3 regions of the Micromonospora sp. NPDC049799 genome follow, and region 1 is predicted to be linked to each of the others. Evidence: riboswitches for the same ligand, from Rfam matches in the RefSeq annotation. Region 1 holds a riboswitch; each other region holds the start of a gene.
What was found. A riboswitch is a leader RNA that binds a small molecule or an ion and turns the genes downstream of it on or off. The one in region 1 is predicted to bind cyclic di-AMP.

Region 2: another riboswitch for cyclic di-AMP. It lies ahead of AB0I76_RS20280 (transglycosylase family protein); the one in region 1 lies ahead of AB0I76_RS05685 (hypothetical protein).
Region 3: another riboswitch for cyclic di-AMP. It lies ahead of AB0I76_RS17030 (hypothetical protein); the one in region 1 lies ahead of AB0I76_RS05685 (hypothetical protein).

The regions. Positions count from the first base shown of each region.
Region 1 is NZ_JBFAMU010000038.1:1,898-6,811, forward strand. It holds gene AB0I76_RS05680 (carbonic anhydrase) at 1-388, shown strand, start outside; gene AB0I76_RS05685 (hypothetical protein) at 452-1,465, opposite strand; cyclic di-AMP (ydaO/yuaA leader) riboswitch at 1,470-1,600, opposite strand; gene AB0I76_RS05690 (YibE/F family protein) at 1,767-3,116, opposite strand; gene AB0I76_RS05695 (hypothetical protein) at 3,139-3,339, opposite strand; gene AB0I76_RS05700 (hypothetical protein) at 3,502-4,050, shown strand; gene AB0I76_RS05705 (DUF305 domain-containing protein) at 4,128-4,754, shown strand.
Region 2 is NZ_JBFAMU010000295.1:1,231-6,144, reverse strand. It holds partial or broken gene AB0I76_RS20285 (PAS domain-containing protein) at 1-686, opposite strand, end outside; cyclic di-AMP (ydaO/yuaA leader) riboswitch at 1,019-1,191, shown strand; gene AB0I76_RS20280 (transglycosylase family protein) at 1,191-1,832, shown strand; gene htpG (molecular chaperone HtpG) at 1,956-3,872, shown strand; gene AB0I76_RS20270 (hypothetical protein) at 3,925-4,587, opposite strand; gene AB0I76_RS20265 (diacylglycerol kinase family protein) at 4,808-4,914, shown strand, end outside.
Region 3 is NZ_JBFAMU010000211.1:2,694-7,607, reverse strand. It holds gene AB0I76_RS17050 (STAS domain-containing protein) at 1-309, shown strand, start outside; gene AB0I76_RS17045 (5'/3'-nucleotidase SurE) at 337-1,155, opposite strand; gene AB0I76_RS17040 (PfkB family carbohydrate kinase) at 1,152-2,129, opposite strand; gene AB0I76_RS17035 (SRPBCC family protein) at 2,313-2,771, shown strand; gene AB0I76_RS17030 (hypothetical protein) at 2,849-3,910, opposite strand; cyclic di-AMP (ydaO/yuaA leader) riboswitch at 3,915-4,046, opposite strand; gene AB0I76_RS17025 (cation diffusion facilitator family transporter) at 4,197-4,914, opposite strand, start outside.

The DNA.
Region 1 (4,914 bases):
GACCGTCCTGCGTACGCCGCTGGTGGTGGTGCTCGGGCACGACTCCTGCGGTGCGGTGCAGGCGGCGCGCGAGGCCGCCAGGACCGGCACGTCACCCGCTGGGCACCTGGGTGCGATGGTGGACGCCGTCGTGCCGAGCGTGCGCCGGGCGGAGGCCCAGGGCGTGTGGGACGTCGACGGGATCGTCGACATCCACATCGCGCAGACCGTCGAGGCGATGCTGGCCAGCTCCGACGCGCTCGCCGCCGAGGTCGACGCCGGCCGCTGCGCGGTGGTCGGCATGTCGTACCGGCTCACCGCTGGCGAGGTCCGCACGGTGGCCGAGATGTCCGCGGGCGGCCCGCCGGTCGCGTCGGTTGACGTGCCGGCCGCCGTGACCGCCGTCTGACCGCTACGACGAAGGGCCGCCCCCGACCGGGGGCGGCCCTTCGACACGCTGTCCGGGTCGCCGTCAGAGCAGCGACACGTGGACGTGGTCGGTGTGGTTCGAGGGACCGCTGTACGACTTCCACCCGGTCGCCGGGAACCAGATCTGTCGGTTCCAGATGACGTAGTAGATGCCGAGCCGGTCGGCGTTGCGGACCAGGAAGGCGGTCAGGTTGTTGCCGTACATCCGGGTGTCGTTGTTGTACCAGGACCGGAAGCCGCTGTTCTGGAGCGACCAGTCGCAGGCGCGGCCCTTGGGATGCTCGTACGGCCCACCGGACCGGTAGCAGCCCACGAACCGGGTGAAGCCGGCCCGCTTGACCTCCTTGTACATGTGCAGCGTCCGGGGCGTGACGCAGCCGGAGGTGGTGGGGTCGGGCTGGCTGCACGACTCGGACCGCCAGTCGCCGTCCGCCGTCCGGCCCGGTGCGACCCGGGCGACCGGTGACGTGGCGTTCACCAGGCCGCCGGTGAGGCCGGTGCCGCCGACCAGGTCGAGGGCCTTCTCGGCCGCGGCCCGATCCCGGTTGATGTTGTTCCTCAGGCGCTGCTGGTCCCGGACCTCGGTGTCGACCGCCAGCTTCGCCTGTTGCACGCGGGCCTTGGCCGCGTTGACCTCGGCGAGCTGCTTGGCGTTGACCATGTTCAGCTCGTCCAGGGCGCCCGCGCGCTGCACGAAGGAGTCCGGGGTCCGGGCCTCCAGCAACATCGACACGGCGCCGATCCGTCCGCTCCGGTACGACTGGGCCGCGATCTCGTTGACCTGCGGCGCGAGCGCGTTCAGCTCGCGCTGGAGCCGGCTGACCTCCAGCTCCAGCTCCCGTTGGCGCTTCTGCGACTTCTTCAGGGCCGCCTCGGCCTTCACGAAGTCACGGTTCTTGGCCTCGATGACGTCGTTGAGCAACGTCGGCTGGCTGTCGTGGCCCGAGGGCTTCGGGGGTGCCGGTGCGGCGGACGCCGGGAGGGGCCCGACGAACACGACCAGCGCGGCGAGCACGGCCACCACAGGTGTCAACCAGCGGCGTAGGGGTGCCGTCACAGTGTTCCCTTCCGTCGACCGCCGACCGGGTTAGCTGACGGGTTCGGGGCGGAAGTGGCCCCTACCGCATTCGCGGATTCACCCCAGGTACCTGGGTCCCCGGTTCGCCTCGCGGCGATTGGGCGGCGGCACCGCAGGCGCCGCTGCGCGCCTTCGGCGGTGACCGGCAGCGAGGTTACCCGACAGTCGTCCTGGGGATCTACGTCTGGTAGCCGACCAAACGAGCTATTTCGACGCCAAAGCCGATGACCAGTGACGCGACTATCAGGCGGGTGGGTCCGCGTGATCACGCTACGCAGTTTCACCATGCGGTGTCCGTGCTCCTGTCCCGGTCGGGCCACCTGCCGGGGGTGGCGGGGGAGGTGTCCGTCGCGCGGGGGGCGCTCAGCGCCTCCAGCGCCTCCGCCCGTACCGCCGCCCGGGGGAGCGGCGGGTCGGGCGGTGTGTCGCCGGCGGTGGCCGTACCACCCCGCCGGCCGGCCGTGGTGACCACGGCCGCCAACGCGGTGGTGAGCGGCACCGCGGCGATCAGACCCAGGGTGGCGACCGCGCTGCGGACGATCTCCTGGGCCAGGAACTCACTGGTGAGGATCTGGGTCACCGCCCGCGAGTCGGCGGTGAGCAGGAGCAGCACGGGCAGCGAGGCGCCTGCGTACGCCAGCACGATCGTGTTCACCGTGGAGGCGATGTGCGCGCGGCCGACCCGGGTCGCCGCCCGGTAGAGCTGCAACCGGGTCAGCCCGGGGTTGGCGTGCGCCAGTTCGGTGACCGTGGCGGCCTGGGTGACCGTGACGTCGTCGAGCACGCCGAGCGAGCCGATGATGATGCCGGCCAGCAGCAGCCCGTGCAGGTCGACGTCGGCCTGGTACATCGACAGCGTGGTGGCGTCCTCGCTGCCGTACCCGGTCAGGTGGGTCGCGGCGGTGGCGAGCGTGCCGAGCACGCCGGTCAGCACCAGGCTGCCGAGCGTCCCGAGCACCGCCACGGATGTCTGCGCGGTCACCCCGTGGGTCAGGTAGAGCACCACGAACATGATCAACGCGGCGCCGACGACCGCGACCAGCAGCGGCGACTGCCCGGCGCTGATCCCGGGCAGCACGAAGGTGAGCAGGATGGCGAAGCTCGCCGCGAGGCCGGCGAGCGCGGCCAGCCCGCGCCACCGCCCGAACGCGACGATCGCGGCGGCGAAGAGGGCCACGAGCCAGACCAGCGGTGCGCCGCGCTGGTGCTCCGCGATGTTGTAGCTGCTGACCGTCGGGTCGGCCGGGTCGAGCAGCTCCACCAGGATGATCTCGTCGCCCGCCGCCACCGTCGGTGCGCCCGGCCCGACGGGGATCGGCGTCTCCACCTGCTGCCCGGCGTCCGGCCCCTCGTCGACGCGTACGGTCACGCGGCCGCACGGCCCGTCCGTGGCGCCCGGTGGCCCCTCCGGGGTGTCGGGTCGCGGCGGGCAGGCTTCGCTGACGACTCTCGTCACGGTGCCGTGGTAGCGGGGCGGCTCCGTGCCCTGGTCGGTCTCGGGGGCGTTGCGGGGCCAGAGCACCAGGGCGGCGACCATGGTCGCGACGAAGAGGGGGACCACCGTCGCGACGAGGATCCGCCGCACCCCGGGCGGGGTGGACGGGACGGGACGGGTGTGGTCGGCGCCCATGTGCGTGTCTCCCAACGAATCCTCAGGCGGGTACGTGCCAGCGGGCCGGTCGGTTCAGGGTTCCGACCACGGCGGTCACCGCGAACCGGGGAGATGATCCTCCCGTGTCGGTTCGGCCACGTACCGCGACGGTCCGGTCCGGGTGGCCCCGACCACGGGCGGTCGGCGAGGTCGCCGACCGGCTGCGGGAACGGGTCGGGTGGTGCGGGAGCCGGAGAGCCATCGGCCGAATCGTAGCCACCGCCACCCTCCGACGCCGCTCGCGAGGCCCGGTGTCGACCGTGGCGCATGTAGGGAAGGGCCCCCCGTCAACGCCTGCGGTAGCGGAAGGGCCCCCTGTTAACGCCGCAGCCCCGCCGGGCGGTCGGCACGCTAGCGTAGTCGTGTGCGGACGACGGCAAACGTGGCGGCCGGGCGGTGGACCCGGCTGCTCCTGGTCGTCGCCACCCTGTTCGGCCTGGCCGTCATGCACACGCTCGGCCACGGGACGCACGCCGCCGGGCACGAGCCTGTCGCCCCCGCGCACGACGGCGCCCCCGCGCACGACGGCGCGTCGGCCCACGAGGGCGCGCCGCCGCCCAGCGGGACGGTCGGCGACCACGATGCCGCAAGGGACGTCCGGCTCGTCGCCGCGGGGAAACTCCGGCTCGTCGCCGCGGTCGTTCCCGGTGACGCGGGTTGCCCCACAGGCTGCCCGCACGGGCCGTTGCTCGCCGCCGGTGGCACGGGTGGAGGGTTCCCCGACTGGGGTGTCTGTCTGGCGGTGCTCGGCGCCTTCGGCATGTCGCTCCTGCTGGCGGTCCTCTTCGCGACCGTGACGGGGGCGGGCGAGCCGGGCCGCCGGAGCGGCGACCGTCCTCCGGGTGCTTCGAGGGCACCCCCGCCGCGCCCCGTCGGTCTTCGCCTCGCCACGGTCTCGGTGCTGCGCAGATAGGCGCGACGCGCGGTGCAGGACGCTGCTCCGCGCTCCCGTCGTGTCGCGTACGTCCCGAGAAACCGAAAGGCTCAACCGTGAACACTCGTACCATCGCGCGCCGTGCCGCCCTGGCCGGCGCCACCGTCACCGCCGCCGTCGTCCTGACCGCCTGCGGCGGGGATCACTCGTCCGGCGGGAACCACGGCATGCCCGCCGCCACCGGCGCCGCCCCCTCGGCGGGCGCGAGCGCGGCGACCGTCGACGACGCCGATGTCATGTTCGCCCAGATGATGATTCCGCACCACCAGCAGGCCGTGGAGATGGCCGACCTGGCCACCACCCGGGCCGGCGACTCGGAGGTCAAGCGGCTCGCCGGGCAGATCAAGGCCGCGCAGGGGCCGGAGATCGCCACCATGAGCGGCTGGCTGGCCGAGTGGGGTCGGCCGGCGCCGTCTCCCGGCGCCGAGATGCCGCACATGGACCACGGCATGCCCGGGATGATGTCCGAGGCCGACATGTCGAAGCTGGCGGCCGCCTCCGGCCGCGAGTTCGACCGACAGTTCCTGACCATGATGATCGCCCACCACGAGGGTGCGGTGACGATGGCCCAGACCGAGCTGTCCGAGGGCGCCGACCCGCGCGCCAAGGACCTCGCGCAGCAGATCATCACGTCCCAGCAGGCGGAGATCGCCACCATGCGCAAGATCCTCGACCGGCTCTGATCGAAACCGGCCCGTCGGGCGGCACGGGCCCTCGGCGGGCCTCGCCGGCCCTCTGGGGGCGCCGCCCGGGGTCGTGCAGTTTCGGGGAAAGTGTGCCCATTCCGCGTCGGATGGCCACACTTTCCCCGAAGTTGCGAGCGGGGAGCGGGGAGCGGGGGGC
Region 2 (4,914 bases), on a different contig from region 1:
GTCGGCACGCTCTCCGGCAGCGCCGCGGCCACCACGTCCCCGCCGACGCACGCCGCCCGCCGCAGCACGCCGCCGTCACGCAGGTAGATCGCGGCGAACGGGACGTCCAGCGCGTACCCGCCGACGGCCTCGGCCAGCCGGTGACAGGTGCCGGCCACGTCCACGGTGCGTCCGTCCCCGCCGACCGTCAGATCCCGCAGCAGACGCAGCCGGCGCTCGCCGACCACCTGCTCGGTCACCTCGCTGCACACGGTGAGCACCCCGACCGTACGGCCGTCGTCGTCGCGGGCGGGCGCGTGCGAGACGCTGAAGTACGCCTCCTCGCGGTAGCCGGAGCGGTCGAGCAGCAGTTGGAGGGCCGGCACCCAGCTGGCCACCCCGGTCGTCATCGCCTCGTCGATCAGCGGGGCCAGCACGTCCCAGCCCTCGGCGAGGGTGACCCGCACGTCGCCACCGAGGGCGCTGGGGTGTTTGTCCCCGATCAGTGCCGAGTAGGCGTCGTTGTAGAGCTGGGTGAACTCCGTTCCCCACAGCAGCAGCATCGGATACCGGGACGACAGCACCATCCGCACGGCGGCGCGCAGGCTCTGGGGCCAGCGCTCGACCGGGCCGAGGGGCGTGGAGGACCAGTCGAGCCGTGCCATCAGCCGTCCGGCGTCCCCACCGCCTACGAAGAGGTCACCCACCCGTTGCGTCACCCTCGACCGAGTCCCATCGCAGCCCCGTTCCGGGGCCCACCACCCCTTGCTGGCGTTAGCTGCCCACATCCTGGCACCTGGGCACGCTCACGAATCCGCCGCCACCCCGGAGATCGTCTGTACCCACCCCCACCCGTATCCACACCACCTGTGGTTCCCGCCACAGGTCACGATCGGGGAAAGCTAGCGCGACCACAGGTACGGACGGGGCGCAAGTCGGCGGCCGGTGCTCCCGCGCTGCGCGGTGAGGAAGTTCACGAGAAGTGGGCAATCGACGCGAAGCGCCCCTAACGTCGAGCGGGTTCGCGACGCGAACACCACGGTCGGTAACGCCTAATCCTGCCGCCGACCGTCGGAACCCGTCACCCAGGCATGGAGCGGGGGACCCACACGTTCCTCGGTGCACGTCACCTCGGGGTGAAGCCGCCCTCGGCGGCCGGGCTCCTCGGCCCGAACCCGACAGCTGACCTCGCAGGCGTGGAGGACACATCGATGGCATCTGACTACCAGGCCCGGCACCGTCGCACCGCCCGTCGTACCGCCGTCGGCACCCTCGCCGTCGGCGCCGTGACCGGCGCGGTCGCGATCTTCGGCCCGGCCGCACCGGCACAGGCCGACAGCGTCAACTGGGACGCGATCGCCCAGTGCGAGTCCAGCGGCAACTGGAGCATCAACACCGGCAACGGCTACTACGGCGGCCTCCAGTTCGCCCAGAGCACCTGGGAGGGCTACGGCGGCCTCAAGTACGCCAAGCGGGCCGACCTGGCCAGCCGCGGTGAGCAGATCGCGGTGGCCGAGCGGGTGCTCGACGGCCAGGGCATCGGCGCCTGGCCGACCTGCGGCAAGCGGGGCGGCTCCACCAAGGCGTACACCCCGAAGAAGACCGAGCGGTCCTCGGAGACGAAGCGCGACTCCGGCACGACGAAGCGCGACTCCGGCAACGAGCGCTCGACGCGGAACACCACACCGTCGGGCAGCGGCGAGACCCACGTGGTCGAGCCGGGCGACACCCTCGCCAAGATCGCCACCTCGCACGGCGTCGACGGTGGCTGGCGGGCGCTGTACGAGCGCAACGAGCGCGTCGTCGGCGGCGACCCGGGCCTGATCTTCCCGGGGCAGCGGCTCAGTCTCTGACGCGTACCCCCTTCACGACGCCCGGCCGGCACCACCGGCCGGGCGTCGTCGCATCGCCGTCCGCGACGACTCGTATCCTTTCCGCGAACCTTCTCGTGGTCGTCGAGCATGAAAGGACACGGTGTGAGCAACCGGACCGAGACGTTGGAGTTTCAGGCCGAGGCACGTCAGCTGCTCCAGCTGATGGTCCACTCGATCTACTCGAACAAGGACGTCTTCCTGCGCGAGCTGATCTCGAACGCCTCCGACGCACTGGACAAGGTGCGGCTGGCGTCCCTGGTGGACAAGGACCTCGACGTCGACACCACCGACCTGCACATCGCGATCGAGGTCGACCGGGACGCGCGGACCCTCACCGTCCGGGACAACGGCATCGGGATGTCGCGGGACGAGGTGGTCCAGGTGATCGGCACGATCGCCAAGTCGGGCACCGCCGAGCTGCTGCGGACGCTGCGCGAGTCCTCCGACGCCGGAACGTCGCAGGAGCTGATCGGCCAGTTCGGCGTCGGCTTCTACGCGGCGTTCATGGTCGCTGACCGGGTCGAACTGGTCACCCGCCGGGCGGGGGAGAGCGGCGGCACCCGCTGGGAGTCGACCGGCGAGGGCACCTACACCGTCGAGGGGGTCCAGGACGCACCCCAGGGCACCTCGGTCACCCTGCACCTGAAGCCGGTCGACACCGAGGACAACCTGCACGACTACACCGCCGAGTGGACCCTGCGGGAGATCGTCAAGCGGTACTCCGACTTCATCGCCTGGCCGATCCGGATGAGCGTGGAGCGCCCCGGCGCCGACGGCGGCGCCCCGACCGTCGAGGTGCAGACGCTCAACTCGATGAAGGCGCTCTGGGCCCGGCCCCGGGACGAGGTCGACGAGGCCGAGTACAGGGAGTTCTACAAGCACGTCAGCCACGACTGGGCCGACCCCCTCGAGGTCGTGCACATGCGGGGCGAAGGCACCTTCGAGTACGAGGCGCTGCTCTTCCTCCCGTCCCACGCGCCGCTGGACCTTTTCTCCCCGCAGGGCCGCCGGGGCGTGCAGCTCTACGTCAAGCGCGTCTTCATCATGGACGACTGCGAAGCGCTGATGCCGAACTACCTACGCTTCGTCAAGGGCGTGGTGGACGCGCACGACCTGTCGCTGAACATCTCCCGGGAGATCCTCCAGCAGGACCGGCAGATCCAGGTCGTCCGCCGGCGGTTGGTGAAGAAGGTGCTCGCCACCGTCCGCGACCTGAAGGCGAAGCAGCCGGAGAAGTACCGGACCTTCTGGACCGAGTTCGGCCCCGCCGTCAAGGAGGGCCTGATCGACGACACGGAGAATCGGGACATCCTCCTGGAGATCCTGTCGGTCTCCTCCACCCAGGACCCGGCCGAGCCCACCGACCTCGCCGGGTACGTCGGCCGGATGAAGGACGGCCAGACCGACATCTACTACGCCACCGGCGAGTCCCGGACGACCATCGAGAACTCGCCGCACATGGAGGCGTTCCGGGCCAAGGGCTACGAGGTGCTGCTGCTCACCGACCCGGTCGACGAGGTGTGGGTCGAGCGGGTCGGCCAGTACGACGGGAGGACGCTGCGGTCGATCGCCAAGGGCCAGGTCGACCTGGACACCGAGGAGGAGAAGGCCGAGGCGGAGGCCGAGCGGGAGCGGCAGCGCACCGAGTACGCGGACCTGCTCACCTGGATGGGTGGGGTCCTCGCCGACGCGGTCAAGGAGGTCCGCCTGTCGTCGCGGCTGACCACCTCCCCGGCCTGCGTGGTCGGCGACGCCCACGACATCACTCCGACGCTGGAGAAGATGTACCGGGCGATGGGGCACGAGGTGCCGGCGGTCAAGCGGATCCTCGAACTCAACCCGGGGCACCCGCTCGTCACCGGCCTGCGCAAGGCCCGCGAGCAGGGCGGCACCGAGGAGTCGCTGAAGGAGACCGCGGAGCTGCTGTACGGGATGGCGCTGCTCGCCGAGGGCGGGGAACTGGCCGACCCGTCCCGGTTCACCCGGATCCTCGCCGACCGGCTCGCCCGAACCCTCTAGACCCGTGAGAAGGGGGAGGCCGCCGCCCGGCAACCTCCCCCTTCGTCGCGGTCTAGTTCTTCTTCGTCAACTGCTCGAAGTCGACCACCTCGGCCTCGGCGGGAGCCTTGAGGTCGTCGAACGGCGCCCCGAAGTCGCTGAAGGTCAGCTCGCCCGGGTTGGCGTCGGTGCCCTCCATGCGCATCGGGTACGGATCACCCTCGGTGGCCACGTAGACGGTGCCGCCCTTGGCGCCGCCGTCGACCAGGCCGACCGTCGGGACGCCCGCGATGTCCTTGGTCCCGCCCTTGGTCAGGGTGCCGTCGATCTCGAACATCTTGTCGACGTTGGCAATGCCGAACATGTCGTCGAGGTCCTTGTCGTCGGCGGGTACCTTGACCCACCTGTCGCCCAGCAGCTTCGCCATCTCCGTGCCGGTCCCGGCGCCCGAGGACACCTCCCAGAACTTCTCGTCCGGCCGGATGAACTGCTGGCCGCCGACGGCGAGCAGTTGCACCGTCGCGCCCTCGTACGTCACCTGCCCGGCGAGGTCGTCGCCCCGGACCCGGAAGTCGAGGGCGATCGGGTCGCCGTCGTTGACGATGCTGCCCTTCACCTGGTACGAACCGGCATCCTTCAGTGCCGTCCTCGCCCGATCCAGCGCCTCGTTCGGCGCCAGGGCGGCGACACCGTTGTCCTTGGTCTCCGCCGGCTCCGAGCCGCCGTTGCACCGCATCCGGCCACCAGCGCGGCGACCGCCGCCAGGGTCACCGCCGAACGTCTGATCGACATGGTCCTCATGGTTTCAGCTCCCTCATGCCGCCCCGTCCGTGGCAGCGCACCCGGATACCCTGTATTGACCAGCCACAATCGCTGGCCGGGGTCCAACCAGGGCCGGCGGGCGACACCGCCGCGTCGGGCGTGGGAGCGACGCCGCTTGGGTAACACGGGCGGGCATGAGCACGAGGACATCGGAGCGCGGTAACCCGGTCACGACCGGCGTCGGCACGGTCGCGGTCGTCGCGCACCGCAGAAAGACCCTCGGCGGCGGCCTCGACGCCCT
Region 3 (4,914 bases), on a different contig from region 1:
CCGCGTGGCGAGATCGACGTGGACACCGCGTACGAGGTGCGCGAGGCGATCGCCGAGGTCCTGGCGAAGGGCCGACCGACCCGCATCGAGCTCAACATGCGACTCGTCACCTTCATCGACTCCGTCGGCATCAGCGCGATGGTCGCCGGATTCCAGACCGCCGAGGTGAGTGGCGTCAAGCTCGTCGTCACCGAGCCGAGCCGGTTCGTGCACCGGCAGCTCTGGGTGACCGGCCTGCTGGGCCTCTTCGGCGCTCCCGAGCCCTACTACGCCGCCGGCCCGGCGCCCGAGGTCCTCCCCGGCGCCTGAGGCCGCCGGAAAGACGGGCGGGCCGGGTCAGTCCAGGCCGGTCAGGTCGACGTCCGAGACCTCGATGACCGCCCGGATCGCCGTCACCGACGCGTACCCGGCGGCGAGCAGTGCCACGTCGGTGCCGGCCTGGGCCGCCTCGCCCGGCTCCTCCAGCGAGGTCCGCACGAAGCCGTGCCCGGCCTCGGCCACCGTCATCTGCACCTGACCGAAGCTGGCCAGGGTGCCCCGGCGCACGCCGCGCAGGCGCCCGTGGGGCAGGTCGGGGGCGTTCACGTTCAGCACGCTCCCGGTCGGTCCGGCGGTCAGCCGGGGCAGCAGGTCCAGGGCGACCCGGGCGGCGGTGGACCAGTTCCGTTCGGCGTCGCGTACGCGGGCGGCGGCGGCCACCGCGGCCCCGCCACTGACCGCCGTGGCCTCGCCGGCGGTGAGCACGTCCAGGGAGACGGCCATCGCGCGGCAGCCGTTCGACGCGGCGGTGAACGCGGCGCCCACGGTGCCGGAGTGCAGCACGGCGCGGCCGGCGTTGGCGCCGCGGTTGATGCCGGAGAGCACCACCGTCGGCGGCGGCCCGAACGCGCCGTGCACCGCGATGAGCGCGATGAAGCCGGGGGAGCCGCCCACCCCGTACGCGGGCACGCCCTCCAGCTCGGGCAGCGGGTGCTCGCGGACCACCACGTGCCCGTCGCGTTCGATTGCGGTCATCGCCGCGCTGGTGCCGCTCGCCTCCTCCAGCGGCGCGGCGACCACCACGTCCAGGCCCCGGTCGGCGGCGGCGCGGGCGAGGGCCTGGATGCCCGGCGCGGCGATCCCGTCGTCGTTGGTGACCAGCACCCGGAGGCTCATCGGCCGGCCGCCCGGTCGGCCAGCTCCTCAGGAGTGGTCCGCTCCTGGGGCCGGCTGCCCGCGGGGGCCAGGCGCACCCGGTCGACGAGCCCGGTGATCGAGTCGAGCCGTCCGGTGCCGAGGCCGTGCCGCGTCACGTTGAGCGCCCCGGCCGCCGCGCCGGTCCGGATCGCGGTGCGGACGTCACCGCCCCGGGCCACGACGGCGGCCACCCCGGCGGTCATCGAGTCGCCCGCGCCCCGCGGGTCGGCGGCCTGGAGCCGGGGCATCTCCACCTCGAAGACCTCACCGTCGACCAGGGCCAGGGCGGGCTTGTCGGCCCGACTCACCACGACGTTCTGGGCGCCGGTGTCGTGCAGGTCGTAGATCGCGCGGACGAGCTCCTCCTCGTCATCCCCGGCGGCCCGGCCGTCGGCGATCAGCTCCTCGTGGCTGACCTTGAGGAAGAAGACCCCGCTGTCCAGCACGGCGGTCAGGTGCTCGCCGGACAGGTCGACCACCACCCGGCTGCCGTTGGCGCCGAGGTCGGCGGCGAAGCGCTGGTACAGCTCGGCGGGGACCAGCGCCGGCTCGTTCGGTCCGCTGAGCACGCTGACCGGCGCGCGCAGGCCCTCGCCGAGCGCGAGGTTGTAGAGCTCGTCCAGCTCGTGCCGGCTCAGCGGCTGGCCCGGCACGTCCACGACCTCCCGCCGGGTGCCGTCGCGCCGGTCGTGCACGTACCCGCCGCTGCCCGTCTCGCGGACCACGACCTTGAGGTCGGCGCCCTCGCTGACCAGGAGGGGCTCCAGCACCTGGCCGATCTCGCCGCCGAGGGCGGTGCAGAGCACGACGTCCACGCCCAGGGACATGATCATCCGCGCCTGCCACACGCCCTGCCCGCCGGGATGCAGGTGCAGCTCCGGGGCGTCGCTGGGCTGGTCGACGGTCACCGTCAGCCGGGGTGTCGGCGCGAAGACCATCACGTGCCCGCTCATCGCTCGTACCCGCTCATCGGTCCCGCCCTCCGCAGCTCTGGATGCCATCCGTGATTCCCCCCGAGCTGACCGTAGTCACCACGGCCGGCGAACATCGGTCGTCCGGCGGGTGTCGGTCGAGGCGTTGCCAGCGCAGCGGTCGTAGGCGAGGATCGGGCGACGAGGCGACGGTGGGGAGACGGCGTGCCGAGGCGTGAGTCCTTCACCTACACCGTCCAGGCCCGCTGCACGCCGGCCGAGGCCGTCGCGCTGCTGGCCGACCCGCAGCGGCAGGCCGACCTGCATCCGCTGATCGTCCGGGTCCGTCGGATCCGGACCCGGCCCGGCGCCCGGGCCAGCTACGCGATCACCGACCGGCTCACCGTCGGGCCCCTGCGCCTCCCGCTCACGTACCGGGCCGACGTCCTGGTCGCCGACCCGGACGAGGTGGTCACGGTGGCCCGGCAGCGACCCGCGACGACGGTGCGCAACCACACGCGGCTGCGGGCCGAGCCGGACGGCGTCCTGCGGATCGACGTGGAGATCGTCCTCATCGCTCCGGCGCCGTTGTTCGGCTACGCCTTCGCGCAGGCGCGCGCCGCTCACCTGGCCCTGGCCAGCCGGCTGGGCGCCGCCCTCGACCAGCCGCCGCCGTCGACCTGAGCGACCCGTCCGGCCGGCGTACGCGACGGCCCCCGGTGGGCCGCCGCGAGGCGTCCACCGGGGGCCGTCGGCGCCGGTCAGTAGACCGACAGGTGCACGTGGTTGGTGTGGTCGCTGGAGGGGTCGCCGTTGGCCCCGCTGTACGACTTCCACCCGCTGCTGGGCAGCCAGATCTGCCGGTACCAGATCACGTAGAGCACGGCGAGCCGGTCGGCGTTGTTGACATAGAACGCGGCGAGGTTGTTGCCGTACGTCCGGTCCCCACCGCTGGCGTCGCCACCGAAACCGTCCTGCTGGGCGGCGAAGTCGCAGGCGCGACCCTTCGGGTGCTCACCCGAGCCGCCGGGCCGGTAACAGGAGACGTACCGGGTGAAGTTGGCCGCCTTGGCCTGGTTGAGCGCGTGCAGGGTGCGCGGCGTGATGCAGCCGTCCGCCGGGGTCGGGTCGTTCACGCTGCACGACTCGGTCGGCCAGGAGCCGTCGGGGTTGCGCGGTGCCGGCTTCGCCGTCGCGCTGGCGGTGCGGCTGCCGCTGCTGCTCGGCGGGCTGGACGCCCGCTCGTTCGCCACGGTGAGGGCCTTCTCCGCCTGCTGCTTGCGCTTGGCCATCACCGTCTGCTGCTTGGTCTGCTCCCGGATCTCGACCTCCACGGCCAGCTTGGCCTGGGCGGCCTTGTCGCGGGCCTCCTGGAGCCGGCGCAGCGCCCGGTCCTCGTTGGCGGCGACCTGGTCCAGCGCGGCGGCGCGGTCCATGAAGCCGTCCGGGGAGCTGCTGTTGAGCAGGGCGGAAGCGGCGCTGAGCCGACCGGTGCGGTACGCGAGACCGGCGAGCTCCCCGACCTGCTGGCTCCGTTCGGCCAGCTCGGTCTCGTTCTTCTTCACCTCCGCGGCGAGCTGCTGCTGCCGCCGGAGTGAGGTGTCCAGGGCCCGTTTGGCGTCGAGGTAGCCCTTGCTGGCCGCTTCGAGCTGGGCCCGCAGGGCGGGAGTACCGCCCTCCACGTCGTCCCCGGGGGCGGCCAGAGCGGCGGTCGGGACGGGGGTGGCGCCGGCGGGGACCGGTGTGCCGCCCAGGGCGACGGCGAGCGTCGCGGCGATCAGGGCCGCTGTCCGGGCGGCGCGTCGTCGTACGGGTGTTGGCATGCAGGTGTCCTTCCGTCAGCCGCCGACCGGGTTAGCTGACGGGTTCGGGACGGAAGATCCCTACCGCTGACGCGGATGCACCCCAGGAACGCGGTTCCCCGGTTCGCCGTGGCAGGCGATTAGGCGGCGGCCACCGCCGGCACCGGTGGGTGCCGCCTGGCGGAGGCCGGATCAGAGCCTACCGGTGCTGGTGGGACGCTTGCAGCGGTGGTGACGCATGGTGCGCACGCCCTTACCGACAAAACCGGCATAAGCACACTTTACACACTCTGAATTAAGGAGATGCTCAACACCACTCAACTGTCCCGCAGGCCCCGGGAGTCGCGCCGGGCTCGATCTGCAACGTGGCGTGGTCGATCCGGAAGTCCTCCCGCAGCGCCGTCCGGGCCGCCGTCAGCACGGCGCCGACCTCGGCGTCCGGGGTCGTGGTGAGGTGCGCCGAGGCCACGTCCATGCCCGAGGTGAGGGTCCAGACGTGGAGGTCGTGCACCTCGGCGACGCCGGGCACGGCGGCCAGCCGGTCGTGCACGGCAGTGACCTGGAGGTGCTCCGGGGCGGCCTGGACCAGGATTCGCAGCGCGGACCGGCCCAGTCGCCACGTGCGGGGCAGGATGAACACACCGATCGCGACCGCGACCAGCGGGTCAGCCCACCACCAGTCGGTGACGGAGATCAGCAGGGCCGCCCCGATCACCCCGAGTGAGCCGAGCAGGTCGCCGAGGACCTCCAGGTACGCCCCCTGGAGGTTGATGTTCTCCTTGGCGCCGGGGCGCAGCAGGCCGAAGGCGACGAGGTTCGCGAGCAGGCCGAGCACGGCCACCACCAGCATCGGGCCGGCGGACACCTCCGGGGGGTCGCCGAACCGGCGTACCGCCTCGACCACCACGTAGACCGCCACGCCGGAGAGCAGCACGGCGTTCGCCAGGGCGGCCAGCACCTCCAGCCGGTACAGGCCGAAGGTGCGCTGCGGGTCGGAGGTGCTCCGCCGGGTGGCGGTGATCGCG